DNA from 4 places in the Lysinibacillus sp. F12 genome. Region 1 is predicted to be linked to each of the others. Evidence: riboswitches for the same ligand, from Rfam matches in the RefSeq annotation. Region 1 holds a riboswitch; each other region holds the start of a gene.
The links. A riboswitch is a leader RNA that binds a small molecule or an ion and turns the genes downstream of it on or off. The one in region 1 is predicted to bind cobalamin.
Positions count from the first base shown of each region.

Region 2: another riboswitch for cobalamin. It lies ahead of AC3CH7_RS16115 (hypothetical protein); the one in region 1 lies ahead of AC3CH7_RS10220 (energy-coupling factor ABC transporter permease).
Region 3: another riboswitch for cobalamin. It lies ahead of AC3CH7_RS19755 (hypothetical protein); the one in region 1 lies ahead of AC3CH7_RS10220 (energy-coupling factor ABC transporter permease).
Region 4: another riboswitch for cobalamin. It lies ahead of nikA (nickel ABC transporter substrate-binding protein); the one in region 1 lies ahead of AC3CH7_RS10220 (energy-coupling factor ABC transporter permease).

Region 1 covers NZ_JBYMLP010000002.1:634,007-641,527, reverse strand. The annotation lists gene AC3CH7_RS10240 (S8 family serine peptidase) at 1-2,207, opposite strand, end outside; gene AC3CH7_RS10235 (energy-coupling factor ABC transporter ATP-binding protein) at 2,365-3,213, opposite strand; gene cbiQ (cobalt ECF transporter T component CbiQ) at 3,210-3,986, opposite strand; gene AC3CH7_RS10225 (energy-coupling factor ABC transporter substrate-binding protein) at 3,989-4,261, opposite strand; gene AC3CH7_RS10220 (energy-coupling factor ABC transporter permease) at 4,263-5,009, opposite strand; cobalamin riboswitch at 5,155-5,339, opposite strand; cobalamin riboswitch at 5,598-5,779, shown strand; gene AC3CH7_RS10215 ((2Fe-2S) ferredoxin domain-containing protein) at 5,922-6,293, shown strand; gene cobJ (precorrin-3B C(17)-methyltransferase) at 6,298-7,521, shown strand, end outside.
Region 2 covers NZ_JBYMLP010000003.1:419,318-426,838, reverse strand. The annotation lists gene AC3CH7_RS16120 (GTP-binding protein) at 1-812, shown strand, start outside; gene AC3CH7_RS16115 (hypothetical protein) at 921-1,679, opposite strand; cobalamin riboswitch at 1,912-2,095, opposite strand; gene AC3CH7_RS16110 (hypothetical protein) at 2,807-3,040, opposite strand; gene AC3CH7_RS16105 (DUF4190 domain-containing protein) at 3,274-3,537, opposite strand; gene AC3CH7_RS16100 (PH domain-containing protein) at 3,858-4,238, opposite strand; gene AC3CH7_RS16095 (hypothetical protein) at 4,340-4,468, shown strand; gene AC3CH7_RS16090 (YhfM domain-containing protein) at 4,513-4,743, shown strand; gene AC3CH7_RS16085 (ABC transporter ATP-binding protein) at 4,786-5,511, opposite strand; gene AC3CH7_RS16080 (ATP-binding cassette domain-containing protein) at 5,525-6,271, opposite strand; gene AC3CH7_RS16075 (ABC transporter permease) at 6,264-7,073, opposite strand; gene AC3CH7_RS16070 (ABC transporter permease) at 7,070-7,521, opposite strand, start outside.
Region 3 covers NZ_JBYMLP010000005.1:100,553-108,073, forward strand. The annotation lists gene AC3CH7_RS19725 (low molecular weight protein-tyrosine-phosphatase) at 1-438, opposite strand, end outside; gene AC3CH7_RS19730 (lysophospholipid acyltransferase family protein) at 500-1,102, opposite strand; gene AC3CH7_RS19735 (putative RNA methyltransferase) at 1,182-2,015, opposite strand; gene AC3CH7_RS19740 (MATE family efflux transporter) at 2,018-3,373, opposite strand; gene AC3CH7_RS19745 (tyrosine-protein phosphatase) at 3,523-4,287, opposite strand; gene AC3CH7_RS19750 (ABC transporter substrate-binding protein) at 4,423-5,373, opposite strand; gene AC3CH7_RS19755 (hypothetical protein) at 5,357-5,914, opposite strand; cobalamin riboswitch at 6,079-6,278, opposite strand; gene AC3CH7_RS19760 (glutathione peroxidase) at 6,381-6,926, opposite strand; gene AC3CH7_RS19765 (hypothetical protein) at 7,013-7,521, opposite strand, start outside.
Region 4 covers NZ_JBYMLP010000003.1:676,929-684,449, forward strand. The annotation lists gene AC3CH7_RS17285 (NUDIX hydrolase) at 1-406, shown strand, start outside; gene AC3CH7_RS17290 (ABC transporter ATP-binding protein) at 454-1,272, opposite strand; gene AC3CH7_RS17295 (ABC transporter ATP-binding protein) at 1,275-2,048, opposite strand; gene AC3CH7_RS17300 (ABC transporter permease subunit) at 2,059-2,862, opposite strand; gene nikB (nickel ABC transporter permease) at 2,864-3,817, opposite strand; gene nikA (nickel ABC transporter substrate-binding protein) at 3,889-5,508, opposite strand; cobalamin riboswitch at 5,653-5,845, opposite strand; gene metE (5-methyltetrahydropteroyltriglutamate--homocysteine S-methyltransferase) at 5,966-7,521, opposite strand, start outside.

The DNA.
Region 1 (7,521 bases):
ATTGGTAACTGGTCGACCGAGACATTTTCGTCATACATGGCATCCTCTAATGGTAGTCCATCCTCATCTGGTGGGAGCGTAACAACCTCACCTTTTAATGTGTATGGGATCATTGACTCACTGACTGTTTCCTCTTTTTCAATGCCACCACTGAAAAACATCTCCATTGAAAACTCGCTATTACTCTCATTAGATACACTTAAAATGTACTCTTGATCGGGTACAGCATCGATGATCATGCTCACTGCTTCACCTTTAGCTGCACCGTAGGAGCTTTGAATTGGGAAGGCTTCTTCTTCTTCGCTTTCCTCTTTTTTAGCTTGCTTTACCTCTTCTGGTGGAATCAGATTGAAATCCTCTTTTAAGTATAAATCCATAGAGGCAGTAACACCTGGTATACCAGATAGATCAAACTTCAATGTTGTCGGTTTTTTTACAGAAAACGTAAAATAATCTTGATCCTTTTGTTGATCTTTAGACAGTAGGGTATAGTTTTTTCCTGCCGTATTGTATGGGAACTTTTTAATAGACTCCATTGAAGACTTATTTAATGCATCGATTGGTAAATCTGAGTTTTTCGTAGTTTGTGCTGTAAAGATATAAGTAGATTTGCCTTTTAAGCTATAACTACCATTATGATCTTTCACACCAATTAACAATGTTCCTTTTTGGTCTGCTTTAAAGAGGTGACCTTCTTTTTTTCCTACACGAACATCATTAACTTTAATTGGCTCTACTTCACCCTGCTTGTTAGTAGGGTAGAAGTATAAATCAAAGGCATAGTCGTATTGTTCAGCACCTTTTAAAGTTAGCTGTGCATATTCATTTGCCTCTAAATCAACCTTATACCATTTTTTTTCATCTTGCTGCTCGAAAACACCTTGTTCGATATTTAATGTATTTTTGGCAAGAACTTTGGCATTTTTGATACGCTCTTCTTTGGATTCAGAATAATGTTTAGGTAATTTATTTAAATCGAACTGTAAGGCTTTCACAGGATCGACAAGCCCATGACCATAAGTAAGGTCATAACCTTTTTTACCTAAATCTTGTGCTGTCATTTCAAGAATTGCTTCAATCTCATGTGGCTTTAAATTCGGATGCTTTGATTTAAGTAGGGAGACGATGCCTGCCACTACAGGAGATGCCATGGAAGTACCACTAAACTTGACAAAAGATGATCCTTTTTTCTCATCGTGTACGGTACTGTAGATGTCTTCGCCAGGAGCCACGACATCAACAGAAGGACCGTAATTGGAATAGCTGGATAGTTTATTTCGATCATTCGTGGAACCAACACTTATAACGCCTTCATAGGAAGCAGGGAAGGAATAGTCATCCGTCGACTCATTTCCAGCGGCTGCAACAATCGTAATTCCACTATCAATAGCTTTTTGAACAGCATCCTGCATAAGTGGGGATTCACCATAGCCTCCAAGACTCATATTAATGACGTCCACACCTTGCTCAATGGCGTACAGAATACCTTGTGCAATGATAAAATCATTTGCTCCTTCTTTTCCGTTAAAGACATCAATAGGTAGTAGCTTCGCTTGTGGATTAATTCCATGTCCACCAATACCATTGTCTTTGGCTGCGGCAATAATCCCAGCAACATGTGTCCCATGGTCACCTGGATAAGATGTATTTGCCGGAGCAGCTGCATTATAAGGTGTGAGTACTTGAGATTTTAGGTCGGGATGTTTAAAATCAACACCCGAATCGATGACAGCTACTGTTACGTCATTTTCCCCAGCTAATGCTAATGCCTGATCCATTTGCAAAAGGCTTAGATGATACATATCTTTTATCTTTGGGTCAGCCTCTTTGTTGAAAGAATGATAGACATAACTAGGGGATACACTTGTAATCCCTTGCTGCTTTAAATAGTAAGAGACGGCTTTTTCAATGGATACACCTTTGTTAAGTTGAATCACATCATAGCCTAATGAAGGAATAGAGCGGATGACCTTGGAGCCAATTTTTTTATGTACGCTTTTATCAAGGCCGGAATGCTTGATAATAATCGTATCTTTACTCATCCATTTGTCTTCAGTTTTAAGATTCTTACCTGCATGTTGTGAATTGCTTGCTAATACGTTCTTCGCTGTTTGATGTGGTGCCTCCTCTGCAAAAGCTGAAGCCACAGGAACCATTAGCGCAGCGGATGCTGCGACAGCGACTGATTTTTTAAACCAACTTTTCAATTGTATCTCTCCTTGATGTTCTATAATAGGTCTCGACTATACTAATACGGATAAGCGATAGAAAAGTTTCGTAAATGAGGAAAATTTTTCTTCGCAATTTGAAAAATCGAACAGTAAAGGGATGAGCTGTCCGTTATTTTATTATTAATAATGCTTATTAAACCTGAACGGGTAGCTGTTCGATCAATTGTAATAAGTCATGCTTAGAGCGAGGAACTGAAATATTTTCTTGCCATAATTTCTTTTTTTGTAGAGCCATGGTCATTTCAAAGACCCATGGTCGCTCAAGATGTGCCCGTTTTAGCAATTCTTCTTCATAGAACAGGGCGATAGGATCACCATGATAAATAATGTTTCCTGCCTCCATGACGATGATGTGATCCGCCCATTCATAGGCAAGGGAAATGTCGTGAGTAGCTGCGATAATCGTTCGTTCACAGTCTTCTAATTTGGCTAAGTACTGAAAAACCTGAGAAGCATAATAGCTATCAAGACCAGCCGTTGGTTCATCTAATAAAAGGACAGCCGGTTCCATCGCTAATACACCTGCCATTGCCACACGTTTTTTCTGTCCTACACTTAAGAAGTGAATCGGTTTATCAAGTAGCTCTGTTACTTCAGTTTGTGCCACAGCCCAGGCTATTTTTTCTTCAATTTTTTCCGTAGACCATCCTAAATTCAATGGACCATAGGCTATATCTTGCTTAACGGTTCCTGAAAAAAGCTGATTATCAGCATCTTGAAAGACAATTCCCACCTGTTGGCGAAGTGCTTTTAATGCTTTTCTACTATATTGAAGTTCGTTCCCATTAAATGAAATGGTTCCGGCTGTCGGTTTCAAAATGCCATTAAGATGTTGAAATAAAGTGGATTTTCCTGCTCCATTATGACCGAGTATAGCGATTTTTTTCCCTTTTGGAATGTCTAGTGAAATATCTGTCAAAGCCTTTGTTCCATCTGCATAGGCATAAGACAAATTAGTCAGTTGAAAATAATATGCTGTCATGAGAAGTATCCTCCATATACGATAAGGAATAAAAAAATAGCCATCATGCCGAGCCAGTTTTTTTTATTATAGACGGCCGTTTCGTGCCAATAAACCGTTTCACCGCCACGTGCCTGCATGGCATTGTTAAGCTCTCGACTACGCTGAAACATTTCAATAAACAACGCTGCAATCAGCATAGACATCGAACGTAACCATTGCATGGGTGAATGATGGCCAAGGCGGGCTTGCTGGGCTAAATGAATTTTTTGCATGCTTTCGAAAAAAATAAAAATAAAACGATAGGTGAGTTCTACTAACTCAACTAATAAAGGAGGGAGCCTCCATTGGCGAAGCACATAACAAATCTCTTGTACAGATGTTGTTAAAATTAAAAAATATAAGCAGCTTATACTGCCGAGTACGATAAAGAATAGCTGCTGTGCGGTAGCGATACTGGCTCTCCCAATAAAAATTGTCCAGCTCGTATACGTAAATGATCCCATATGGGCTGGTAATACATGCGTTGCTGGCGCTATCGAAATTAGGATGGAGATGAGACTTGTGAATAAGAAAAATCCTGGTAGTAATAATAGCTTCGCATAGTATTTTAGTGGGATTTTCGCACCCCAAATGATAAAAGCACTCATTACAAAAAATGTAATGAGTGAAAGTCGTTCCTCTCTCATAATAAGCGTGAATAAAAGTAGTCCTAATGAAAATATCATTTTTTCTAGAGGATGAACGTACGCTAGCTTATTGAGATACGCATACTTATCAATGAGTAACATCATTCTTAACCTTCTTTATGCTTGCCACGCATATAGCCGATAAAGTAGCCGATAAAACCAGCACCAATAGCTGCTTGTAGCACGAATAATAAGCTTTCAATTTCACCACTAGGCGGTTCCCATAAACTATCAAACCATGGCTCATACTCTGCATTAATCTCTCCAATGGCAGCTTCGGCTTCACCATCAGCTCCGCCAAATTCTGCTCCCTTTTGGACGAAGAGCGGGATAATGGCCAATAGCACTACAATCGCTAATAGTAATAAATTTCGTTTCATATTAGTGCGCCTCCTTTGTAGAGAAAACACGTAAAGACTTTAATTCGCTAATATTATATTTTTTCAAGAAGTTCATGACAATAACTGTTAATATCCCTTCACTCACAGCTAACGGGATTTGTGTTAAGGCAAAAATACTTGCGAACTTTGTAAATGAAGCCATAAAGCCACCGACTTCAGATGGGAAAGCAAGTGCTAATTGAATAGAAGTCACCACATATGTACCTAAATCCCCAAGCATAGCCGCAAAGAAAATAGCTAATGAAAACGATAACCCCATTTTTTGCGCCCCTTTAAATACAAAGTAGACGATAAACGGACCTACGATAGCCATCGAAAATGCATTAGCCCCTAATGTTGTGATTCCACCATGTGCTAAAAGTAAAGATTGAAATAATAAAACAATTGTCCCGATGACACTCATCGCTAACGGTCCAAATAAGACTGTTCCGAGACCTACCCCTGTTGGATGTGAACAGCTCCCTGTAACTGAAGGGATTTTTAAGGCTGATAGAACAAAGGCAAACGCACCAGACAGTCCCAGAATCATTTTTGTTTCTGGGTTTTCTTCGATTGTTTTACGAATAGAGCGCAATCCTAAAATAATAAATGGGACGGAGATTACCCACCAAAAAATAGCCCATTCGATTGGTAAAAAACCTTCCATGATATGCATGGCGAAGGCACGTTTTGGCACCATTAAAAAAGCCAATACAAAATAACTAAGTTTCCACCAAGACAGCTTCAATTTTCTTCCTCCAAACTATAAATAGATTTTTAGAATGTAGCGTGCGTAATAAAAAAAGCACTTTTCCGTTGTTGGAAAAGTGCATAGCTAAAAAAGCAAATAACATTCTCATCTGCTAAGCCGCACACCTATCCTCGTAGGATGAAACGATCACATATTTTCGGCAGGTCTCCTGGCTCTAGTTCAACACTTTATAGGTCTTCCCATCCATTGGACAGTGACATTTTCTATAAAGCTCCCTATTACAGTGGCGGGACCGCGCCGGACTTGAACCGGCTTCCCTTTTAAGTAAAATGACGAGCATTTTACACCAAAAATAGTAAGTTGTGAGATTTCACGACAAAGTGTACCACGAATTTCCATAAATATGCTATACTTTTTTATAAAAATTTTGAAATAGACTATCAATGTCGAAAATTCTGATTACTAAGGATTTTGAGAATAAAAGGGAACAACACCAATTTTAAATAACCAAAAACTCTCTGATAAAATTGATAAATTTGTCATGAATTTTTAAAGAAATATTGAAATTTTAAAATAATAAGATATGATTAAGACAGTTTTCTATTAAATATACAATTAAAAATTTCATATAAAACGTCGATAAGTGCTCGAAAAACTCGAGATAATAGGGAAATTGGTGAAAGTCCAATACAGCCCCCGCTACTGTAATAGCTGATGAAATCGCAATGCCACCTGTGCAAACTAGGGAAGGTGCGACAGTAAAATGAAGCTTAAGTCAGGAAACCTGCTTATCAGATTGTGCATGCAAACTTTTCGGAGGGAGAAGTTGAAGCAAAAGCGAGGATCTGTCTTTCAGTCTATTCGTTTTTATTTGGCTTCTACAAACCTTTACTCTTCGGGAGAGTAAAGGTTTTTCTTTTTCCAAAAGCAAAAGAGGGGAGACATAAAATGACAACGTGGAATTTAGAGGGGATGAAAACACATCTCTTTATTTGCAATGGCAGTAGCTGTATGAACAAGGATGGAGAAGAAATTACCCAAGCTATACGGGACGAAATACAGCGAAACGCACTAGATAAAGAAATACATACGACAAGAACACGCTGTAATGGACGATGTAAGGATGCTTGTGTGGTTATTGCTTACCCCCAGGGGAATTGGTACCGTGTACCATCAACGGAGCATGCTAGAACACTTGTACAGGATTTGCATCATGAATCCTTACATAACGATCATGTTTATACACTTCGGGAAGGGACATTGCAGCGAACAGCGCAAACGACAGCCATTAAAGGGATTGAAAAGGTGAAAGAGGGGTAAAAACATGGCGCAAAAAGGGAAAATTTTCGTAGTAGGCTTTGGACCTGGAGACTTTAAGCATATTACGACACGTGCAGTAGAGGCTTTACAACAAAGTGATATGATCATAGGCTATAAAACCTATGTTGAGCTGATTCAAGATTTAGTGAGTGCAAAATCTATTGTCAGTACAGGCATGACAGAAGAAGTGTCCCGTGCTCAGGAGGCAGTTCGTCAAGCAGAGGCAGGAAGTATAGTTTCGGTCATTTCGAGTGGAGATGCGGGCGTTTATGGTATGGCGGGATTAGTGTATGAAGTTTTAATTGAGCTAGGCTGGACAGAGGCAACTGGTATTGAAGTCGAGATTGTCCCGGGTATTTCAGCTATCAATTCATGTGCTAGTTTACTTGGTGCACCGATTATGCATGATGCTTGTACCATTAGTTTAAGTGACCACCTCACTCCGTGGAATTTAATTGCGAAGCGTGTGGAAGCTGCAGCAATGGCCGATTTTGTCATTGCTCTATACAATCCTAAAAGCGGTCGCCGTACAAGACAAATTGTCGAAGCACAGCGAATTCTTTTAGAATATCGTTCACCTGACACTCCAGTAGGGCTTGTGAAAAGTGCCTATCGAGAACGTCAAGAAGTGACGATGACCACATTGGCAGACATGTTGGAACATGATATCGGTATGCTGACAACCGTCATTATCGGAAACTCATCTACGTTTTTCTATGATAATAAAATGATTACGCCACGTGGCTACCAACGTAAATATACACTTGGCGAGGAAAAGCAGCCATTACGTCCACATCAACGTTTACGGGAAGAAAATGAGCCATGGGCGATGAATCAAGAGACAGGAACAGCACGCAATGACTTTGCGGCAGACCCCAATGCAGGGCGAATGAATAAACCCAGTGTAGCCGTTATGCCAAAGCCGAAAAAAACGGCACTTGAAATGGCTACAGCGGCACTTGCAATGGTAAAGGGAACAAATGCTATCAAGGTTACTCCAAAGCTTGTACAACAAAAAATAGAATCCATTTTTGAATTAGCAGTGAGCCCTGGAGTGGCCAATAAATTTTTTACACCACAGCAAATGATGACGTTAGCAGAGGTCGTAGGCGAAGATGGATCGATGGAATACACACCAGATCATCAAATCCATTTAAAAATACCTACAACTACGCCTGAACGCATCACTGAAAAATTACAGCAAGTAGGCTTTTTATTAGCACCAATT
Region 2 (7,521 bases), on a different contig from region 1:
TGGGTGTCATTCAGTTAGAAGTCCTGATTGACGTGTTATTGAAACGTTTTGCATTACACATTTCTTTTGGAGAGCCGCAAATATTATATATGGAGACAATTGGGACAACCGTTACAGGCTACGGTCATTTTGAGCCACTCAAGCATTATGCAGAGGTTCATTTATTAATGGAGCCTAATGAACGCGGAGCAGGAATTACCTTTAGTAATGCCTGTCATGCCGATGATTTATCAGTGGGCAACCAGCGTCTCGTTGAGAAGCACTTGTTTGAGCGTGATCATCACGGCTTACTCACAGGCTACGCCGTCACAGATATTCATTTTACGCTATTAACGGGGCGTGGTCACAATGAGCATACCTCTGGTGGTGATTTCCGAGAAGCTACTTTCCGAGCACTACGTCAAGGACTAGAACAAGCACAGAACATCCTGCTTGAGCCATATTATCGCTTTAAAATGAAAGCTTCCAATGATTTTATTGGCCGTATGATGACTGACATTCAACAGGCTGCCGGCACATTCGACGACCCAGACCTCACCGAAACTGACGTTGTTTTGACAGGACGTGCACCTGTAGCAACCTTTATGAGCTATAGCACAATCTTTGCTGCCTATACCAATGGGAAAGGCTCACTTACCCTCCAATTTGATGGCTATGATGTGTGTCATAATGCAGAAGAAGTAATAGCCCAGATAGGCTATGATAAAAATGCGGACCCTGAATACAGTTCTTCCAGCATTTTTTGCGCTAAAGGCAAAGGCTATACTGTCCCTTGGCAAGAGGCTCAAGCAGCCATGCACTTTCAGGGATAAGTCAAGTAAAGTATTTGCAAGGACGGTGTGTTAGGCTAATAGCCTCAGATGAAGCATGATACGCTGGCATAAATAAAACAAGCCCCCCGCTTCATGGAGGGCTTGTTTTCATATCGCACCGACAGCTTTCTTTGAGGGCTTATGGACCTGATAAGCAGGTTCAACCACCACATAGCCCTGCGTATTAGTGAAGTCGATTAAAACTTTACCAGGCTGACTTTTTAATATTTGTAGTTGATCAATTAATGTTAACAATAGCTCATGGCCGTTCCCTCGTGGATGCCAATTTAAGTGATCACCATTTAACTCCTGAACCGCATCCAGAAATTGTTTATATTCCTGCTGCGCGAATGCGATTAGTTGATCCTGATGAGAAATTTCCATTAAATCATTTATATAAGTTTCATAAAAACGTATAACAATGGAGCATAGTAAATCATTGACACGTGCAGCGCTTAACACGGGATTGGGCTCTTGTGAAAGGCGATCAAGGTTAGGCTTTGCTCGTGTTGAATCAATGCGTGTAATTAAGTGATACGGCTCCCCGTTCACCTCATATATAATAGGGTTCGTCGGCATATACATCATAAAGCTATTCGTCTTCGTTTTCAGTTGATCCGTTAACGTTGCCAGAGCAAAAAGATGGCCTTCTACCTCACCATTTCTTATCCAAATAATGTCTTTATTATATAAAATTCGCTCAAAAAAGCGGTTGTTGCGAATCAGCTTCGTTGCTAATAATTGATCAATCAGTGATTCAACCACCATTCTTGTTTTCGCTTTTTTAGCAATTTCTGTCCTTGGCTGCTTACAAATGGTCATATCTACAAAAGGCGTTTCCTGTGTTATCGTTGCATGAATATTCATCCTATGTGCATCCCCTTTGCGTACATATTTTCAAAACAAAAAGGACTTCCTTCTATGTTTGAGGAAATCCTTCGCTTTAATGTGATTCATCACACAATGCCAAACAAACCCTAAGTAAATGTGAAGGAGTTCGAAAATGAACCCTTTCATGAACTTTGGGCGTTTGACGTACTGTGACGAACAGAGCATTCTGTTTTGTCAACATGCCACCTCCTATTCCTCGTAGGTTTATGGTGTGTACTCATAACAGGCAGGTATCCTGACTCATGGTCATCGCCACTTTTCCCCTTCCCATCATTTGACAGTGGTTGCTGAAAAGTCGCTCACATTTACAGTTGCGGGACAGTGTCGGATTCACACCGACTTCCCTTTTAAGCAAATTGCACGCAATTTACACCTATTACTACACGCTATTCAATTGTCATAGGAATCGGGTGTACTCCACATTCCTATTAGATTACTAAAATCAATTGTAAAGTAGTGGATTTCTAAAGTCAAATATCACAATATTTTCCAAACCATTTCTTCACTTAATCTTACAAACTCTGAAATTCTGACAACATGTCTTCCTATTTACTTTGATAGTATGATACTTCCTCAGCTTCATGCGGGTCATCTCTTTCGAAATCCCCTCGGATTTTCTACGCAGCATAATACTGAATAGCTTCAATTTCTTTACCGCTATACGTTCTGGTCTTTTCCAACGAATCAGCAAAATGGTCGTCTTTTTCACATATTAAATCAACGACACTAGTTAATGTTTTGTCCTAATACGTCCTTTACCGAATATCTTCTTTTAACATCCGTATCACCTTCATCTATTTTTCGGCGTACATACTCGCATGAGAATAAATTTTAGCGAATGATTAACGGCTTTTAAAAAAGGAGTTACGACACTTTTATTTTAGGTTATTAGTTATGTAATATTTGATAAAATGAGTTACGAGCGCAGGGGATTCCTACGCTCATTTTTTTAACGCAAAACCGCGAGTTAAATCGGGATAAGACACTTGCATCATTTTGAAATACTAACATAAACAACCTATAAACGCACCTCAGACAAACCTATACGCACAACTACGCGATTCAACGATTCTCGCTACATCTGACAGCGTTGAGTGATGTAACTAAAGAGTAATAACTTCACCAGAGTATTGTCTTAATTGTTCAATGGCTACTGTTACGGCTACTTCCTCAGTCTCAATCAAACTCAATCCTTTTTTAATAGGACTCCAAAATTCATATCCGCAGTCTTCTTGCCACATATATACTTCTGTTGTAAAAAGACCATCTCTCCGTTTTATAATTTGAACTTTATATTGATGACTTGGAGACATTATTTCCTTTAGCATCTGTTCCATCGTTTCACCATCTTTACAAATAGTAATGTGTATAACTATTATTCTTCAAAAAGAAAAAAAGCTTTGAGCAAAATCTTAAAAACAGGGGGCTTGGGAAGGTCATGCATTTTCAACACAAAAAAAGAGGTTTATGGTGTGTATTCGTAACAGGCTGGTATCCTGACTCATGGCCATTTCCACTTTTCCTCTTCCCGTCCAACTTAAAACGGTATTTTCTAAGGTCAAATACTAAGCTAAACACCAGTAATTGAATAAAAAAGGATAATAGACAATACTGCAAAGGTTTGAATGATAATCCCGATCACGCTACAAATTAAACCAGAAATTGCCAAACCTCTGCCATTTTCATTTCTTTTAGCAATTTCCTTTGTTGCCATTCTTGATAAAACTACTCCGAAAATCCCAAGAACTAATCCAATAAATGGTACGATGATAGAAAGAATACCAAGCGTTAATGAAATGATAGATTTATTATTCATTTCAATTTTTTCAACCATTTCCCTCACCCCCCAACAATCTAATGTTACGAATCACACTTCTTCAAAAAACAGTTCCATCCATTGAATTCTAGCAATATTATTGAAATATATCTATTATTTTACAATATAAAAGGTTATGCGTAAGGTAGAACCAGTCAGCGTTTCTTTGCTAATTTCTAAGCTCTGTGCGCTTGCTCCCTAATTGGAACGGGGCGACAGCATACACCCCTCACATAGTAATTTCCCCATCCCTATTCCCCCTTTCTAAGCACAGCCAAAAAAGCCTCGCATCTATGCGGGCTTTGAATGTGATTCATGATGGTGGCTTTATTTCATCATTACGATACTAAAACATACTGCGCTAAAACACTTTGCACTTTATAAATATTGGTCGCCTTATTGAAACTTTTTTGGATAGGTAGCGAACTGCCTGATACCCATATTTTTAGCTCTGCGTCTAAATCAAATGTACCAGCCGTTTCTACTGAAAAATGAATAATATTTTTATAGGGGATCGAATGGTATTCCGTTTTCTTACCAGTAACTCCTTGCTTATCAATGAGGATTAATCGTTTATTCGTAAAAATAAATATGTCTCTAATAATTTTATAGGCATTTTTGATGGTTTCGTTTGGAATTAATAAATCTTTGACCTCCTCCTGTAATTTTTCAAAATTCACCTCGCTTGCATTGCCGATTAATCCATCAAATAAGCCCATTCTTTATCCCCTTTCAGCTTTTGTTTGTTTAATATATTATGAAGAGAACCAGGCTACGACTCCAAGTTTTGGTATTATTTTTTCTGTAAGGAGGGGGTTCATTGCGAGCATTCCTATTTATTATCATGTCCCTCCTAGCTATAGTTGTTTTAGGCTGTACGGATAAAGAGCTAGCAGTGGAAAAATGGCGAAGGTCAGCATTTCTAACGGCGAAGGATTTGACACTGTGAATACTGATTTTATCTAAGAATATGAGGATGAAGAGTCTCTTGAAATGTTCCATGAAGTCATTACTACTGCTGTGAGAAATAAGGGAATTGTTAATATGGCTACCCCTCCATATGATGTACAAGTAGTGGATATGGATGGAAACCAATATGGCTTCCATCTTTGGGTAGGGGAAATGGGGCAAAAGGGAACGTTGATGAACGTGAAGGATACCCATACGATTTATAGCATCTCTGAAGATTTGATTGCCCCACTTAGATCATTGCTGCAAGAATAAAAAACACTTTCCATTCAAATAAGGAAAGTGTTTTTGGATTAATCATACTACGGCTTGAAACAGCATTTGCGCATATCGGTCTGTAAAAGCAAAGCCACCTTCGCCTTTATGGCTCTCATCGACAATTTTACCCGACTTCATGACATAAATACGATCACACAAATAAGAAACCGCCTTTAAGTCGTGCGATATAAATAAAATGGCCATGTTTTTTTCTTTTTTTAAAGTTATTAATAAATCTATCATTTCTCGTTGAATCAAGCGATCTAAACTCGAAACAATTTCATCACAAACTAATAGTTGGGGTTCGACTAAAATCGACCTTAGTAAATTAACCCGTTGTCGCTCCCCTCCACTTAGCTCAGATGGCAGGGCTTCTAATATATCGGTTGGGAGCATCACTTTTTCTAGCATTATCTGTAGTTCGCGATCAGTCAAAGACTTATGTGCTGCCATTAGAGGCTCACGTAACAATTCCTTGACGGTCCATACTGGATTTAAGGCAGCCGTAGCATTTTGAAAAATGATTTGGCAGTTCTCATAAAAATGCGAGCGATTTTGCTTCGTCATCAATTGATTTTCAAAAAACACCGCCCCTTTTTCAGGCTTTTCTAGCTGCATTATCACTTTGGCTAAAGTACTTTTCCCACTGCCGCTTTCTCCTACGAGTCCTACGATTTCACCTTTTCCCACGGTTAGGTTTATATTCTGTAATACTTGCTGTCCTGCTTGATAGCTTTTACTAACATGATTTACATGAAGCAACAATATCAACCGCCTCCTAAAAATGATGAGCGACAAGCTGCTTCGTATATGGATGCTTGGGCTCCTTAAAAATTTCAGACATTCTCCCACTTTCTACTATTTCGCCATTTTTCATCACCAGAATAGAATCAGCCATCTTAGCAACTCCTAAATCATGCGTAATCAATAGTATCGTCGTCCCTAAGCGGGCATGGAGATTTTTTAGCAATTTGATAAATTCTTGTTGATGGAGCATATCTAGAGCAGAGGTTGGTTCATCCGCCATCAAAACGTCTGGTTCATGATAGAAGGCGCAGGCAAGCATGCAGCGTTGTAGCATGCCACCTGAAAGCTCAAATGGATAGCGATTTAACACATCCTTAGGTAGGTTTAACTCCTTTAAAATGGCTGTGATTTTATCTAAAAATTCCTCTTCCTTTTGCCCTAGCCTCGAAGCGGTCAACCTATAGAGTTGATGCTTTATTTTTTGGGTGGGTGAAAAACTATTCATTGCATCCTGAAAAATGGTAAAAAAGTGCTTTTTGCGTAGCTTCACACGCTCCGGTTCTGACATTGTCATGACATTTCTTTCATTAAATACAATGGAACCCTCCATAGTTGCTCGTGCTGGTAGCATCCCAAGCAGAGCTGAAAGGGTCGTACTTTTGCCGCTGCCACTCTCGCCAATGATAGCGGTAATTTGACCTTTAGGTACAGTAAAAGTCAAGCCTTGAATAAGGGATTTGCCGTCTAATTGAACAGCCAAATTGTCAACTTTAAACATGCGTTCGGTTCCCTCCTTGTTTGAAAGTACCTCCAATAACTTGCACACATAAAATCGTTATAAAGATTAACAGTCCAGGGAAAAGACCCATCCACCAAGCCCCCACAAGTAAATCATTTTGCGCTGTGTACAGCATTGTTCCCCATGATGGAGTAGCTGGTGGGACACCAATTCCTAAAAAGCTTAAGGAAACTTCGGTAAAAATAGCCCCAGCAAAATTAAAAATGGTTACCACAAATATCGCAGGCATACAATTACGTAATAAATGGCCAAAGAGAATTTTCCACAACGGCGTGCGGAACATTTTCGCCATCTGCACAAACTCTTGCTCCTTTAATCGGATAAATTCTGAGCGGACGATACGAGCTGTCACAAACCATCCCGTGATACCCATCACCATCGCCATATGCCACATACTGCCCTGCATCATTGCCTGTAGAGCTAGCACGATGACCAATGAAGGAATTGTTAAAAAGGCTTCGAGAATACGCATCATTACTGCATCAATGGCACCACCAAAATAACCACTTATGCCCCCATATATGATACCAATTATGCTAGATAGGACGACCGATACAATGGCAATAAATAGCGTCACCTTCCCCCCCACCAATAAGCGAGAAAGAACATCTCTACCCAACTGGTCAGTCCCTAATAAATGTGTGGCATTAGGTGCTTGATAAATTTGATTCATATCCATTACATTAGGCTCAAAAGGAGCTAATAATGAAGAAAAAATAGTCGTTGTAAAAATAAGAGCTAAAAGCACAAGCCAAAAAATCGGATATCGCTGTTTTCTCATACAAAGCCCCCTCTTCTTAATCGAGGGTTCAAACCAATCATCAGTATGTCAATGACGAATAAACAGATGACCACGACCACGCCTATGATTAAAATAGCCCCCATCAAAACGGGGAAATCTTTGAGCATGACGGATTTTACCAAAAGCTGTCCTAAGCCTGACCAACCAAATAATGTTTCGACCACAATGGAGCCTCCGAAAAATGATGGGATGGTCACCCCAACATAATTGATATAAGGAATGACAGCATTTCGTAAAATCATCCTTCGAATTTCACGTTCTGGTACTCCATTCGCGCGTGCTACTTGAACATAGTAGCTATGATTCTCTACTTTCACACTATCCTGCAAAAAACGGGCAAAGATGCCCACATGCGACATCACGAGGACTATAAGCGGGAGTGCCATATGATATAAACGATCCATGAACCCTCCGTTGCCCCGCACAT
Region 3 (7,521 bases), on a different contig from region 1:
TTCTAGCAATGCCGTACAGCCTTCTAGCACTAAATCATAGGTTTCTTGAAAATCCCCTGTGTAATAAGGATCAGGAACATCTTTTCGGTGTTCTGTTAAATCTAAAAAACGAAAAACCTTTGGTGAAGAAGGATTTCCTAATATCTTCCGGATATTATGAATATTACTTTCATCCATACCAATAATGTATGTGAATTTTTCTAAATCAGACTTTTGTAGCTGTCTACCTAGCATTCCCGTTGTAGAAATACCGTATTCTCTAAGCTTATCCTGTGTGCCTTGGTGAGGAGGTTCATCAATATGCCATGAGCTTGTAGCCGCAGAGTCCACAACGATTATATCGTCTAAACATCCTTTCCTCACTAGCTCTCGCATAACTGCCTCCGCCATTGGCGAACGACAAATATTGCCTAAGCAAACAAAAAGTACTTGTATCATTACGATTATCCTCCTACAACAAAGCACCCAAAATCAATGTGATTCTGAGTGCCATTTCATTTTATTTTACTGCAATACGATTTTGTAATTCTTCTGTTAAAGCAACCAGTTCACGTTCCAGGTGTTGAGTGAATTGCTCGCGCCCTTCTTTTCCTTTACCTGTTACATAAAACGGCTCGCCATAAATTAAATAGCCTTTATTACGCTTCATGACATCTCCTATATTACGTGCACCAACGTAAGCAGCTGGAACAATTTGCGCCTTTGCCAGTTGAGCGATTGTAATGGCTCCTTGCTTTAAGTCCGTTCCCTCCGCATTTCGTGTTCCAGATGGGAATATCCCAACTACTTTTCCCTCCTTCAATAACTGTGAAGGAATTTTAATAACACTTGGACCAGGATTATCACGGTCCACTGGGAAAGCATTTAAATGTTCAATAAGCCAGCCAAGACCCTTCATTTCAAATAATTGCTTCTTTGCCATAAAGTGAATTTCCTGAGGGTACATGGCAACGCCGAGGTTTAAAATATCTACATAGCCTGTATGCGTACAAGCTATAATATATCCACCTTCTTTTGGCAAGTTTTCTTCTCCATATACACGAGCTTTCGAACCCATTAGTTTTAATATTACTTTAACAATATTTGCTACTAATTTATACACTGTTACATTCCTACCTTATTCAATAGTTATTCCCATTGTAATCGAAAAGACCCGTATACTGCAATTGTAGGTGACCATCTTACATCCTTCCGACCAATAGATCTACATCAATCGTAATTTCATTTAAAACAATATCTGTCTCATTTTTTTTATGCCAGCCCATCGGTGTCATCTCCAGTAGTGCAGGTACAAGCTCCTTAGCAAGTGGCAACGTGTAGGTGACACGTTCTACATTCACTTCTCCAAAACTATCTTGGAAACGAGCAACAATTTGTTCATTAGAATATGTTTCCTTGCTCGAATCTGCATATAATTGAGCACGCAGCTCCTGTAAATAGCCGCTTTGTGGCACCACCTTTACAATACAGCCATTAGGCGCAAGAAGCCTTTTAAATTCTTGATAATTTGCTGGCGATAAAATATTTAAAATAGCGTCAAAGCTGCCTTGCGAAAAAGGACTCTTCGCTAAATCGCCAACAGACCAAATTTGCTGTGGATAATGACGTGCCGCAGCCAAAATTCCCTCTTTAGCTATATCAATACCAATGCCTACTCCATTCTTTTTTTCATTCATAATTCGGGCTAAATGCGATCCCTCTCCACAACCTGTATCGAGCACTGTATTCGCAGAATTAATAAGCTCCCCAATCTTTGCTTCTACAATATCATAAACCCCGCTATCAATAACAGCCTTACGAGATTCAAAAAGATCCTTACTATATTTAGAAGTAGAGCCCTGTGTCAGCATGTTGATATAGCCCTGCTTGGCAATATCAAACGAGTGATTGGCAGAACAAACGAGTCTCCCCTGCTCATAGACGTGCATGGATTGCTGACATAAAGGGCATGCAAAAAGTGTGATATATTGATCTATCAATGCTGCTCCTATTGCACGTTTAGATAGTGCTCCCATTGCTACTCCTCCTTCTGTTCATTCGGTGAAATGAGGGCGAAACGCTCCCATTTTCGGCTTTTCCATCTAAAGTATACAATAATTGCCCTTACCCATTCATCTGCAGAGATAGCTAACCAAATACCTACCAAACCCCAATCGAGGACGAATACAAAAAAGTAACCTAATGGGAGGCTCATGCAAACCATCGACAAAAAACCGATTTTAACAGAGAACCTTGCGTCTCCTGAGGCACGTAAGGAGTTAATGACGACTATATTCATCGTTCGACCAGTCTCTAGCACTATACTTAACGCCAAAACAGATGCTCCGATAGCTATGACCTCAGGGTTATCTGTAAAAATATGCATAAGCTGCTTGCGGAAAATGGTCACTACACCAACCATAATAATGGTAAAAATAAATGCTGCTCGGACACTTTTCCATAGTTGATGATAAGCCTCGTCCTTTTCTCCAGCACCTACATGCCTGCCGATAATGATGGCCGTTCCTGTCCCAATGGCAATAGCGAATAAATAGGTGAACATAGATATGTTCATAGCATATTGTCTCGCCGCCAAAGTTTCTGCCCCTAAATATGTGGCATAATATAAAAATATGATCTGGCAAAACTGATAAAGAACCTGCTCAAAGGCAGACGGTAAACCAATGTTTAAAATTTTTCTTACATATTCCTTAGAATATTCGAAGTAGTAATGTAGCTTTACTCGTACTTCCATCACTTGATAAAGCAACCAGAAAAATACGAGCATCGCTAATCCTCTACTAATCACTGAGGATATGGCTGCACCTTTTACACCAAGCTCTGGTAATCCGAAATTTCCAAAGATTAAGCCGTAATTAAGTACAACATGCAGTACATTCATGCCAAGTGATACATACATCGTCTGCTTCGTCCAACCATGAACACGAATAATTGCTGCAAGGGCATTAATGATTGCTTGAAGGAAAATAAAACTCCCAATAATAACTAAATAACTTTGAGCATAATGGAGTACTTCACCTTGCAAGTTCATCATCGACATTAAATGACTAGCAAAGAAGAAAAATAGAACACTCATTATAAGTCCAACTGCCAAATTCATTGTGACTGCTAGAGCGGATATTTTCGCTGCCTCAAAAAAACGTTTTGAACCTAAATATTGTGATACAACGATGGACGCACCATTGCCGACTACCTCAAGAATTAAAATAGCGATATGAATATATTGATTTGCTGCACCAACCCCTGATACAGCATTATCTGATAGAGCACTAAGCATAAAAGTATCGGCTAGTCCCATTAACATAAATAAAAATACTTCTAAAAAGATAGGCCATGTTAAATGGAATAGACTTAACTTATTCGTTCCTTTCATTGTGTCTGCCAATACCTTCACTTCTCCTACACTTTTCTTAAAAATCTATTGTATCTTATCATAAAATTTCAGACTGTAAAGAGATTTATAGGAAGACAGCGCTTCCACATAAAAAATCCCTCTCACTAAATTTGTGAAAGGGTTTTTATTTAAATTAAGCAAAAGGACTGTAATTGCTCACGCTTATCGGCTGTTAGGCCAAACTCCTGCTCCAAAAAGGCTGTCTTTGAGCCATAACGATGATCCATAGCGTCAAGTGCTGCCTGTAAGTAGTCTTCACGAGCAGACATTAAAGCATAAAATTGCTGTAATTCTTGTTCGTTATATTGGTGCTCAATCGTTTGAGCCATTCTTTCTACCATGGGACGCAAATGGATATTCGTATCTAAATAGTCTTCCATAATGGTTTCCTCAGGTACATCTAAAGCCAATAGAATAAGAGCTCCGCCAATTCCTGTTCGGTCTTTTCCAACTGCGCAATGATGGACTAGTCCTAAATTATCAGGGTTTTGTATCGTCAACATTAATTCCTTAAAAGAGGGATTATGGAAAGGCATTTGTGCATAAAAGTCCTTGAACATATCAGCGTTAACTACTTTATAAAACTCTCTACCACCTGTATTTGTTGGCATTTCAAAAGCATGCTTTCCCTTCGCCGGGATTTGAATATATCGAGTTTGTGGAAATACAGGATTAGGGTTATGTTGTACTTCATTCGTGTCACGATAATCAAAAATTGTTTTAATACCTAATGTTTCAAATAATTCTTTATCTGTAGATGTCATTTTACCAAGTGCGGCGGAGCGATAAAATAAGCCCTCCCTTATAACACGCCCATCTCTCGTTTGATACCCCCCCATATCTCGGAAATTATAAACGGCCTCAAACGAAATATTTTTTTGTACTTGCTTCACTGAACTACACCTCCCTATATTAATAAGTGTTCTTATCTTTATTCTATCGAACAAACTACATGAATACCAATTTTCACACTAGGTAATAAAATAAAAAATGCTAGCTGTAATAAACAACTAGCATTTTCTACGATCTTATTTATATAACTCTGGATACACAGCTTTAGCAACTAGCTCAACTGCTTCACCGATACGCGGACCTGGGCGATTTGAGATATCTGTGTCAAGGGGTTGAACTGCCTTATTTTGAATAGCTGATACCGTATTCCACCCATCACGAGCAAGGATTTCTCCAATTGGATTTTCTGTATAGTTGACTGTTGTTAAAATGACGTCTGGATTTCTCGCAATAACATCTTCCTCAGATACTAGCTTCCAGCCATTTAAATCTGCAAACACATTCTTTACATTTGCCGTATTTAATATTTCTTGTTGGAAAGTGCTAGAGCCTGCTGTATATATTTCAGGCTTTGGACTAATCTCTAAATAAACATTTTTGGGTGTTTTTACTTCTTTAACCTTTGTTTTCACATCAGCGATTTTTGCTTTAATTTCTTCGTTTAATGCCTTTCCTTTTTCCTTCACATCCATAACGGCAGCAATTTGTTCGATATCTCCATATACATCATCGAATGTAGCCGCTGATTGAATAACAAACACTTTAATTCCTGCATCTTCGAGTGGCTTAAGTGCATCCTTCTTACCAATCGTATACGCAATCACAACATCTGGCTTTAACGCTATAATTCGCTCACTGTTATAATTCACAGTATCAGAAACACGTTCGATTTTTTGAGCTGCTTCTGGATAAGTATCATATTCAGTGGCACCTACAATTTTATCGCCAACCCCTAGTGCAAATAGAATTTCTGTGTTACTAGGTTGTAAAGACACAACTGTTTTTGGCACTTCCTTAAACTCTATTTCCACACCACGATCATCGGTTACTTTATAACTTGTTTGCTCAATCTTTTGTTCATCTTGAGACACATCCTTATTTTTTGTATCTCCCGCGGTACCACAACCTGCTAAAACGAGCGCTAGCAATAAGACCGATAGCCAGTGTAAATTAAATAGTTTCTTCATTATTATTCACCTTTTTCTTTTTCATTGGATAGGATTTACTCATAAACGGAATTTCAGCTATTCCGGCTTGTTGATTCATATAGACAGCCATTACAAAACATACATTGGCTAATAAGCCTAAATAATCAAAGAGAATAGACGGCACCTCTTGTTCTTCTGAAACCTTGTGTAAAGTTCGATACGATTTTTTCGCCTCACTACGGCAAAGATGTAGAGCAGCCGCTGCCTCTGTTCCTTGAGGTAAAACAAAATTTTGAATCTCATCCTTCACATGACGAACATAAAAATCATAGCGCGCACTTAACCAGGATAGATCTTCATCTGTAACTGCTAGCTTTCCACGAACAGAGCCATTAACATGATAAGCCATAGGTAAAATCTGCATTAAATCATCTGCAACAGCCTGGACATCCTCTTTCTTCACTACAGCTAGTGCAACCCCTATATGCGTTGTTAAACTATCTGTGCGAATCTCAAAATCGACAGTTGAAGCCCTCTCACGCATAAAAGGATAACAAGAATAACGTGCATCTTTTTTCAATCTACTATCCCCCCATTTTTCCAAATGAAAATTCTCGCTTGTTCAGTACATAAAAAAACGTCGCTCCTCACGCAAAGGAACGACGAAAATAACATAATGATTGTCATACAAACACGACACTGCCTATGTATTTGCCGTATATCCTCCTAGCTTCCGAAGAGTTGTTATACGTTCAAATAAAGGTCGGTCTCCTGGCTTGTACAATGCTATTATATGAAATATATAATAGCTATAAAGAACCTTCCCATTTCCTACGAAACAGTGGCTAATCTTTATAATGGCTGTACTTACAGTTGCGGAAACAGCTTCGGCTTTTACCGAATTCCCGATTATGCTAGCAAGCACCTTTATTCTGCAAGAATAATTCACTTGTAATGCAGTTTATCATAGATTGATAGGAAAAAATAGTTACGTACAAAAAGGATACTCGTTTTATAGGCGATATCATAGCATTAAAGTTACTCGACTATAATACTTTTTCAATTGCTTGCTCAATATCAAGCTGTGAGTCTGTAGGCTCAAAGCGAGCTACGGTTTTTCCGCTTGCATCTACTAAAAATTTAGTAAAATTCCAGCGAATATTTCGACCATCTAAGAAACTTGGAGCAAATTGAACGATCGCCTCAGCCAGCATTTTCTCCTGCATGCTTGCTTTCCCGAATTCACGGAAATCGACTTCATGTTTTAAATAATTAAATAAAGGATGTGTCGTCTCACCATTTACTTGGATAAGCTCAAAAATGGGGAACGTAACTCCGTAGTTTACTTTACAAAGATGCGCAGTTTCCTCTCCATCTTCTGGATTTTGGTGGCCAAATTGATCGCAAGGAAAACCTAGAACGACAAAATTATTTTTTACATATTTATCGTACATTTTTTGTAAGTCCTCAAATTGATATGTAAATCGGCACTGATTAGCTGTATTAACTATTAGCAATGTTTTACCGCGAAATGTTTCCATTGATAAAATTTCACCATTCGGCTTTCGTACTAAATAATTATAAATGCTCATTCCCTAACCCCTTTTGTTTTTTTATATATTATAATTGACTATTCTCCAATAACCAAAGAGTTTGCACAAAAAACACCATCTCGTTACTAGGAACGGATGGCTGACTTATATTTCTTTTTATATTTAACATTTTGCTCTTCATTAATTAATCGATGTGCTATGTCTAATAATTTAGAATCACTCGTATGATCATATAATTTTTTTAAGGATACAATAATATCATAGCGAATGAGAGTAGGATGCTTCTCATCTAAACAAGTTTGAAATCTCTTGGCTAAAAAAGATACAACTAAATCGCTTTGTACTTGGCCTGCTAAACCAATTTTCCAAATAGCTTGTAATGTATGCCTTGCCGTGACAGGCTTATCATCATAGGTCACAGCCCAAATCTTTAAAAAATCTTCCAATACTCTTTCTTCGGGATCACTGTTTGCAGCTAAAGCACATAAAATTTGCGCAGCAAGTGCACGGGCATGGCCATTTTTATATGTAAGTGCTTGTACAAGCTGTTCCCACACTGCATATGTCCAATCTACGGGCTCCTGCAGAATTTTCATCAGTTCCTCGTAAGATTCATATTGTATATCTCGATTAC
Region 4 (7,521 bases), on a different contig from region 1:
TGATGATAAGAAAATACTCTTTCAACATCGTTCAGATACGTTGGATTGGGGATTACCTGGCGGTTCAATGGAAATAAACGAAACATTAGAGCAGGTTGCTGCTCGTGAACTTTATGAGGAAACTGGTCTCGTGGCTAAAGAGTTTGAGTTTATCGGTGTTTTTTCAGGACCTGATTATTACTACTGTTATCCGAATGGCGATGAAATCTATACAGTCATTCACCTTTATAGAGCTAAACATGTAAGGGGTGTATTGGAAATGAAGGATGGTGAGAGCTTAAGCCTCACTTATTTCAGTAAGGAAGAACTTCCGAATAATATGGAACAGAGGACGGTCGCTCTCTTAAACAACCTAGAGGGCAAAATATGGGGGTTCGAAAGCTCCTTTACGAAGCTTTCCAAATAACAATGTAAGAATTTTAATAAGGACTTTCTTCGCAAAGACATTTCAGATCATTCCAAACTAGTATTCTTGTGAATTCTTTCGCGAGGGTGACTGGGCAAAATCGCGTTGTATAGCTCAAGTGATGCGGAATGCTTAAATGGTTCACCTTTCATGATTTCCTCTACTAGCTGACCATTTTGCATGACGAGGATGCGATCTGAAATAAAGCGTGTAGCCTGTAAGTCATGAGAAATGAAAATGTATGCAAGTTGCAAATCCTTTTGTAGTGTCTGCAGTAATTGAATGATTTGTTTTCGCAAAATCATATCTAAACTACTAATGGGTTCATCTAAAACAATTAATTTTGGATGTAAGGCAAGCGCTCTTGCAATGTTCACACGCTGTTGTTGTCCCCCACTAAGCTGGGAAGGATACTTTTCGGCAATAGATTTTTCTAACTCTACATGATTAAGTAATTCCTTTACCTTATAGTGTCTCTCAGCTGAGCTATAATGCTCGAAATTTAGGTACGGTTCCTCTAAAATTTGAAAAATAGTGTGCTTTGGATTTAATGAATGATAGCTATTTTGGAAGACTGCTTGTAAATCTCTCCGTATCATTTTTTTCTGTTGGCTAGTGGCATCATAAAGATTAACCCCTTGAAATAGAACCTCACCGGCTGTTGGCCTTTCCATTCCTAATATAATTCGGCCCAATGTGCTTTTTCCTGAGCCACTTTGTCCAACAATGCCTAAGCATTCCCCCTCCTGAAGTGAAAATGATACTTTCTGTAATACAGGAGCATCCTGTCTTCGCTTGAATATGAACGGTCTATGTGCATAGTTCTTCTCAATATTTCTCACTTCTAGTAGCTTCAATTTTTTCACCTCTAAAACATCATTCGGGATTGTAATAGTTTCTTTGTATAAGGATGCTGTGGTGCATCAAAAAAATCATAGACATTCGCTTGTTCAATTAGTTCCCCCTTATACATCACGGCTACATCATCAGCTAGTTCAGCAATAACGCCTAAATCATGCGTCACAAGAAGTATGGCTGCCTGTGTTTCCAGGCGAATCCGATCAAATAATGTCAATACCTGTTTTTGGTTGACTGTATCAAGAGCTGTCGTTGGCTCATCAGCTATGTATACCGAGGCTTGAATTGCGAGTGACAAAGCAATCATTACACGCTGTAGCATTCCCCCACTTAATTGGAATGGATAATAGTGTAAAAGTTTCTCGGGATTAGGTAAATTAACTTTTGACATGCTTTCCATAGCAATTTGTCTAATTTCATTTTTAGTTATAACAAAATGAGCCTTTAATGATTCACGAAAATGACTTTCAATGGTTTGCACACGGTCAAAGGCAGTCGAAGGATTTTGCATAATAATAGATAGATGTCTTCCACGATAAGCTCTCATTTGAGCAGCATTTATCTTCAATAAATCTTGTTGATGGTAGAATATGTGCCCTTTGATAATCTGCGCTCTAGACGGTAAGGCTTGCATGATAGCTTGGCAAAGCATGGTTTTCCCACTACCGCTTTCGCCAATAATCCCCAAAACGCGGCCTTGATAGGCTGTCAGATGAATGGCGTTTAAAATATTTTGTTCTCCAATTTTGACCGATAAGTCTTTCACTTCTAAAACTTTCTTCATAACTTCCCCTTTACTGGTCAGGCGTCTTTAAACTACTTGCCAAAACATTACATACTAGGACAACTAGAACGATAGTAAGCCCAGGATATAGCATTAATTCGGGATGTTGGCGGATATATTGCTTCCCTTCATTTACCATCATTCCCCACTCAGGAGTGGGAGCCTGCACGCCAAGCCCTATAAAGGAAAAGCCTGCAATCTCTAAAATAACCTTTCCCATATCTAATGCAACAATCGTTACAATAGGAGGCCAAACATGAGGGAGATAGTGACGAATAATTAATTTCACACCTGTAGTACCGCTTATTCTTGCCGCTAGAATAAAATCCTTTTCATTCATGCCGATAAATAAACTTCGAATTAGTCTTGAATAATAAATAAGCTGTGTCAAAATAAGTGCGATTAACACATTTTTTAAGCTTGGCCCTAATACACCTAAAAGCCCAAATGCTAGTACAAGTGTTGGAAAAGCTAATAAAATATCGCATATCCGAATAAATAGCGCATCTATTATACCTCTTTTTAAAGAGACCCATGCGCCCAACAGGATCGCTACTACAATAGCAACTATTTGTATGACGAGCGCCGCACCTAAAGAATACCGAATCCCTAAAAGCAATCGTGAGAAGACACATCTTCCTAAATGGTCTGTTCCTAATGGATAGTCCCATGAAGGTGCTAGAAAATTCTTAGAAATATCAACTGCTAAAGGGTCATGAGGCATCATGAGTGGGGCAAACAGTCCTAGTAAACCAATGATGATTAGTATAGTGAGACTCATAAATCTTCTCATATGTATACGTTCTAAGTTCACTTTACTCTCTCCTATTCTTCATCATCAGATGAGGATCCAATAAACGATGCAATACATCTGTGCCTAGATTGGCGAGCACATAGATGACAGCGATCACCAACACATAGCATTGTACAACGGGGTAATCACGATTCGTTATGGATTCTATTAAATATCTACCGAGTCCAGGCCAACTAAATACTTGCTCTACAATGACAGCCCCACCTAGCAAATTTCCGAGTGTCATCCCTAACAAAGTTGATATCGGTATGGCAGCATTCCTCCCCACGTGTCGGATGAGAATGACCGATTTTTTTAAGCCTCTAAGCTGTGCATATTTTACATAGGGCTGCTCGTATTCTTCAATGATGGCAGAGCGGATAAACTGTGAGAACAATCCGATTGTAGGTAAAGCTAATGTGAAAGCTGGTAAAACTAAATGTGCTCCTGAACCTTTTCCATTCGTCGGAAAAATCCCAAGTTTTAAACTGAATAGATAAAGTAGGATAAACCCTAACCAAAATGTTGGAATGGAAACACTTAGGACTGTAAATAATCGAATGATTTTATCGATAAAGGAATGCTTATATAATGCACTCACAACCCCTAACGGAATACTAAAGGTTAAAATAAGGATAAATGCTACTAAAGCTAATTCGATGGTAGCGGGTAGCTTAGCAAATAGCTCATCACCAACGGGTAATTTACTAACAAAAGATGTCCCAAAGTCTAGCTGTAAAACGCCTTTTACCCATAGCAGATATTGCATGATAAAAGGCTTATCTGTCCCTAATTCTTCTCGTAAAGCTTGTATAGCCTCTGGTGTTGGGGCTATTCTTGCAAGTCGAAGAATGACCTCTGCTGGTTCTACTGGTACGAAACGAATAAACACAAAGGTCAGAATAGATACGCCTACTAATACAAATGGAAGTGTGAGAATTCTTTTTACACAAAACATCCAAGTCGATTCGTACATGTCGTCACTTCCTATTTCATCCGATGATAAAAAGAGAGTTGTCCTGGTTCGACACACTCTCTCTTTCATACTTAGTTTTCTTTATCCATTTGTGCATATGGAATGTCATACTCAGAAGCACGTGGTGCAAAATCCTTCATATATGGTTGATAAATAACTTGATTCGTTTCATACGATATTGGATAGAACAATGCTTGTTTGTGGAACATTGTTAAAATATCCGTGTATAGCTGCACGCGTTCTTCTTCATCGGTCCCGACTAATAATTGATGTATGTTAGTATCGATTTCTTGAGTATTTGGTAAGCCTAATTTTGCTTCATAAACACCACTAGCATTTGGTGTAGCTGATTCATTTGCAAAGCTATGTGGATCAGTCGGCGGTCCATTAGTTCGCCAGAAGTTAATATCAACCTGATCATCCATTAATTTTTGCAGACCGACCATCACATCGGCGCCTTCAATATTTAACTGTACGCCTATTTTCGCTAGCTCGCCCTGCATTAACTCTGCCATAGGTTTTTGAATGGCATCAGTAGCAATATAGATTAAATCTAATGTAAGGGGTTGACCATTTTTTGAACGAATTTTTTCACCCTTCTGTAGCGTCCATCCAGCTTCCTCTAGCAATTTCTGTGCTTTTTCAGGATTATATATAATGGGGGCTAAATCAATATTGGCATATGGAATTGCTTCCCAAAATAGCGTGTTAGCCACTTTTTCTGTACCATGTGTAATGCTTTCTACCATTTGTTCCTTATTGATAGCATATTGCATTGCTTGTCGAACCTTTAGCTCAGCTAACGGTCCAGACTGTGTATTGAACAGTAATGCTTTCGTAGACAGTGGCTCAGATGTAGCTGTTCTATATTTGCCACTATCTCTTAAATACGTATAGTTATCTAAACTAATAACCCCTCGCCCATAAATGACATCTAATTCTTCATTTTCAAAGGCTAACGAAATGGATTCCGAATTTGGGATGATTTTAACCTTTATTTTATCTACGAGAGGCTTTTCTCCCCAATAATGTTCATTACGGCTAAATAAAGCATATTCATCTTTTTTATAGTCGGTTAAAACCCATGGCCCTGTGCCAATAGCTGATTGAATGGAATCATTTGTCTTATCGCCGTCTGGGAAGCCATTATCCCCTAAAAAACGGAATGGTCTGACAAAGGCTAATTCGTTTAACACAGGGTAATACGGTTCGTCTAATTGCAAACGTATTGTTGATTCATCTACTTTGACGACCTCTTTTATATGGTTGACCATGCCCATCCAAGAATGCATGTCACGATTCGCTAATACCGCATCAAAATTGCGAATCACATTATCAGCATTAAAGGCAGTCCCATCCGAATAGTTAACATCCTTGCGTAAATGGAACGTATAAGCAGTTTTATCCTCTGAGATGACCCAGCTTTCTGCTAGCTTTGGCGTAATTGTCCCATCATCGTTATACGCCACTAAAGATTCATAAACCATTGCTTGAGCAGTCATCTGATTTGGTAAATATGTATGGGGGTTTAATGGGCCTACATCTAATGGCCAACCAATCGTAATCATTTTTTCATCTGTCTGTTCAGTTGATGCTGAGTTTCCTTTGTCTTTTTCCGTGCTTGTACAACCTGCAAGAAAACTGAAGGTCAAAACAAGCATGTAAGGCAGTAAATACTTCGTCCATCTCATTTTTTATCTCCTATCTCTATTCCCTGTTCATATCTACAAATTGAATAGAAAGAAGGCATAAAAAAACCTTATTCTACAAGAATAAGGACAGATAAACCTACAATACGTAAGCTACCATCCATCTCCCTATCTTTCGTAGATCATCAATGAATCTTCTTACAAGCAGGCATTCTGGCTTATGAATCATCATTTTGCTTCACCTTCCCAAGAAAAAACTCAGTGGTCATCGAAACAAAACTCCTCATTTACAGCTGCGGGACAGCATGGGATTTACACCCATTTTCCTTTTAATCGAACGAAAAATAATTTCATTCAAACTTGTAATGCAATATTTGAAATTAGTAATAAACATAACATGCTCAAATGTTCACGTCAATTTTATTTTCTGAATATAATAAACAGATACAAAAAGACCAGGCAGATAACCTGATCTTTGCTTAACTCCTTTTATCTCTCGTTATCTCGATATAGATTCCTTCACCTCCTGACGCAATAGTTTGGTAGCAGCCACCATATTAGCTAAAGCCGCTATTGTTTCTGGCTCTTTCCTTGTTTTTAAGCCACAGTCCGGATTAATCCAAAATTGATGTTTGTCTAAAACTTGTAAACTATCTCTCATGATGGCTAACATTTCTCCCTCACTCGGCACACGTGGACTATGAATATCGTATACACCTAATCCAATCCCTTTTGTATAAGGATGCACTTGAAGTGAAGAAATAAGCTCTCCATGGCTTCGTGATGTTTCAATAGAAATCACATCAGCATCTAGCGCACTAATGGGTTCTATGAAATCGTTAAATTCGCAGTAACACATATGTGTATGAATTTGTGTTGTATCTTTTACACTCGAGGTAGCAAGTTTGAAGGCATTGATTGCCCAGTCTAGGTAAGCCCCCCAATTTTCTTTACGAAGAGGTAGCCCTTCTCTTAGTGCTGGTTCATCCACTTGAATAATGGAGATACCTGCCGTTTCTAGTGCTTTCACTTCCTTACAAAGTGCTAAAGCAATTTGATAGGCCACATCTTTCCGAGAAATATCATCACGTACAAAGGACCAATTTAAAATGGTCACTGGCCCTGTCAGCATCCCTTTGACAAAGCGCTTCGTTAAGCTTTGGGCATACGCTGACTCTTTCACGGTAATGGATGAAGTCCATTCAACATCTCCATAAATAATCGGAGGCTTCACACAGCGAGAACCATACGAAACCACCCATGCTTTTTCAGTAAAGGCAAAGCCCGTCAGTTTTTCACCGAAATACTCGACCATGTCTGTCCGTTCAAATTCTCCATGAACCAGTACATCTATATCCATATCCTCCTGCAAGTGAATCCAGCGCTTTGTTTCCAGTTCAATAAATGCTTCATAGTCTGTATTCGATATTTGTTTCTTTCGCCAAGCATTCCGATTTCTCTTCACCTCATCAGATTGAGGAAAGCTACCGATTGTTGTTGTAGGGAATAGTGGTAAGGCTAACGCCTGCTGCTGTAATTTTTGACGTTGACTAAAATCACTATGTCGCTCAAAATCCTTTGTGGAGACGGATTGAACGGCTTGCTGGATCATCTTATTTTGACGAATCGGATGATTTTTTAGTGCTTCAATGGCTTTCATACTTTCTGAGAAATTATGACGTCGAGTTCCGTTTTGACCCTTTCTATATTTAGTTAGCTCAGTAATCTCTTCGATTTTTTCATCGGCAAACGCCAGTGCTTGTTTGAGAACAGGGTCCAACTTCTTTTCAAATGAAGTAGATATTGGTACATGTTGCAGGTTACTTGAAGGTTGAATCCACAATTCCTTAGCATCACTTAGTTTTTCAATTGCTTGAATCATGGCATTCGCTTCCGCTAGGTTTGAACGCCATATATCACGACCATTGACCACCCCAATGGCTAAAACTTTATCTGGAGGGAAACCATATTGTCGAAGTGACTCCATATTCCCTTTATAGCCATGTACAAAATCTAAGCCAAATCCTTGTACAGGCAGTGTAATTAATGTTTCAT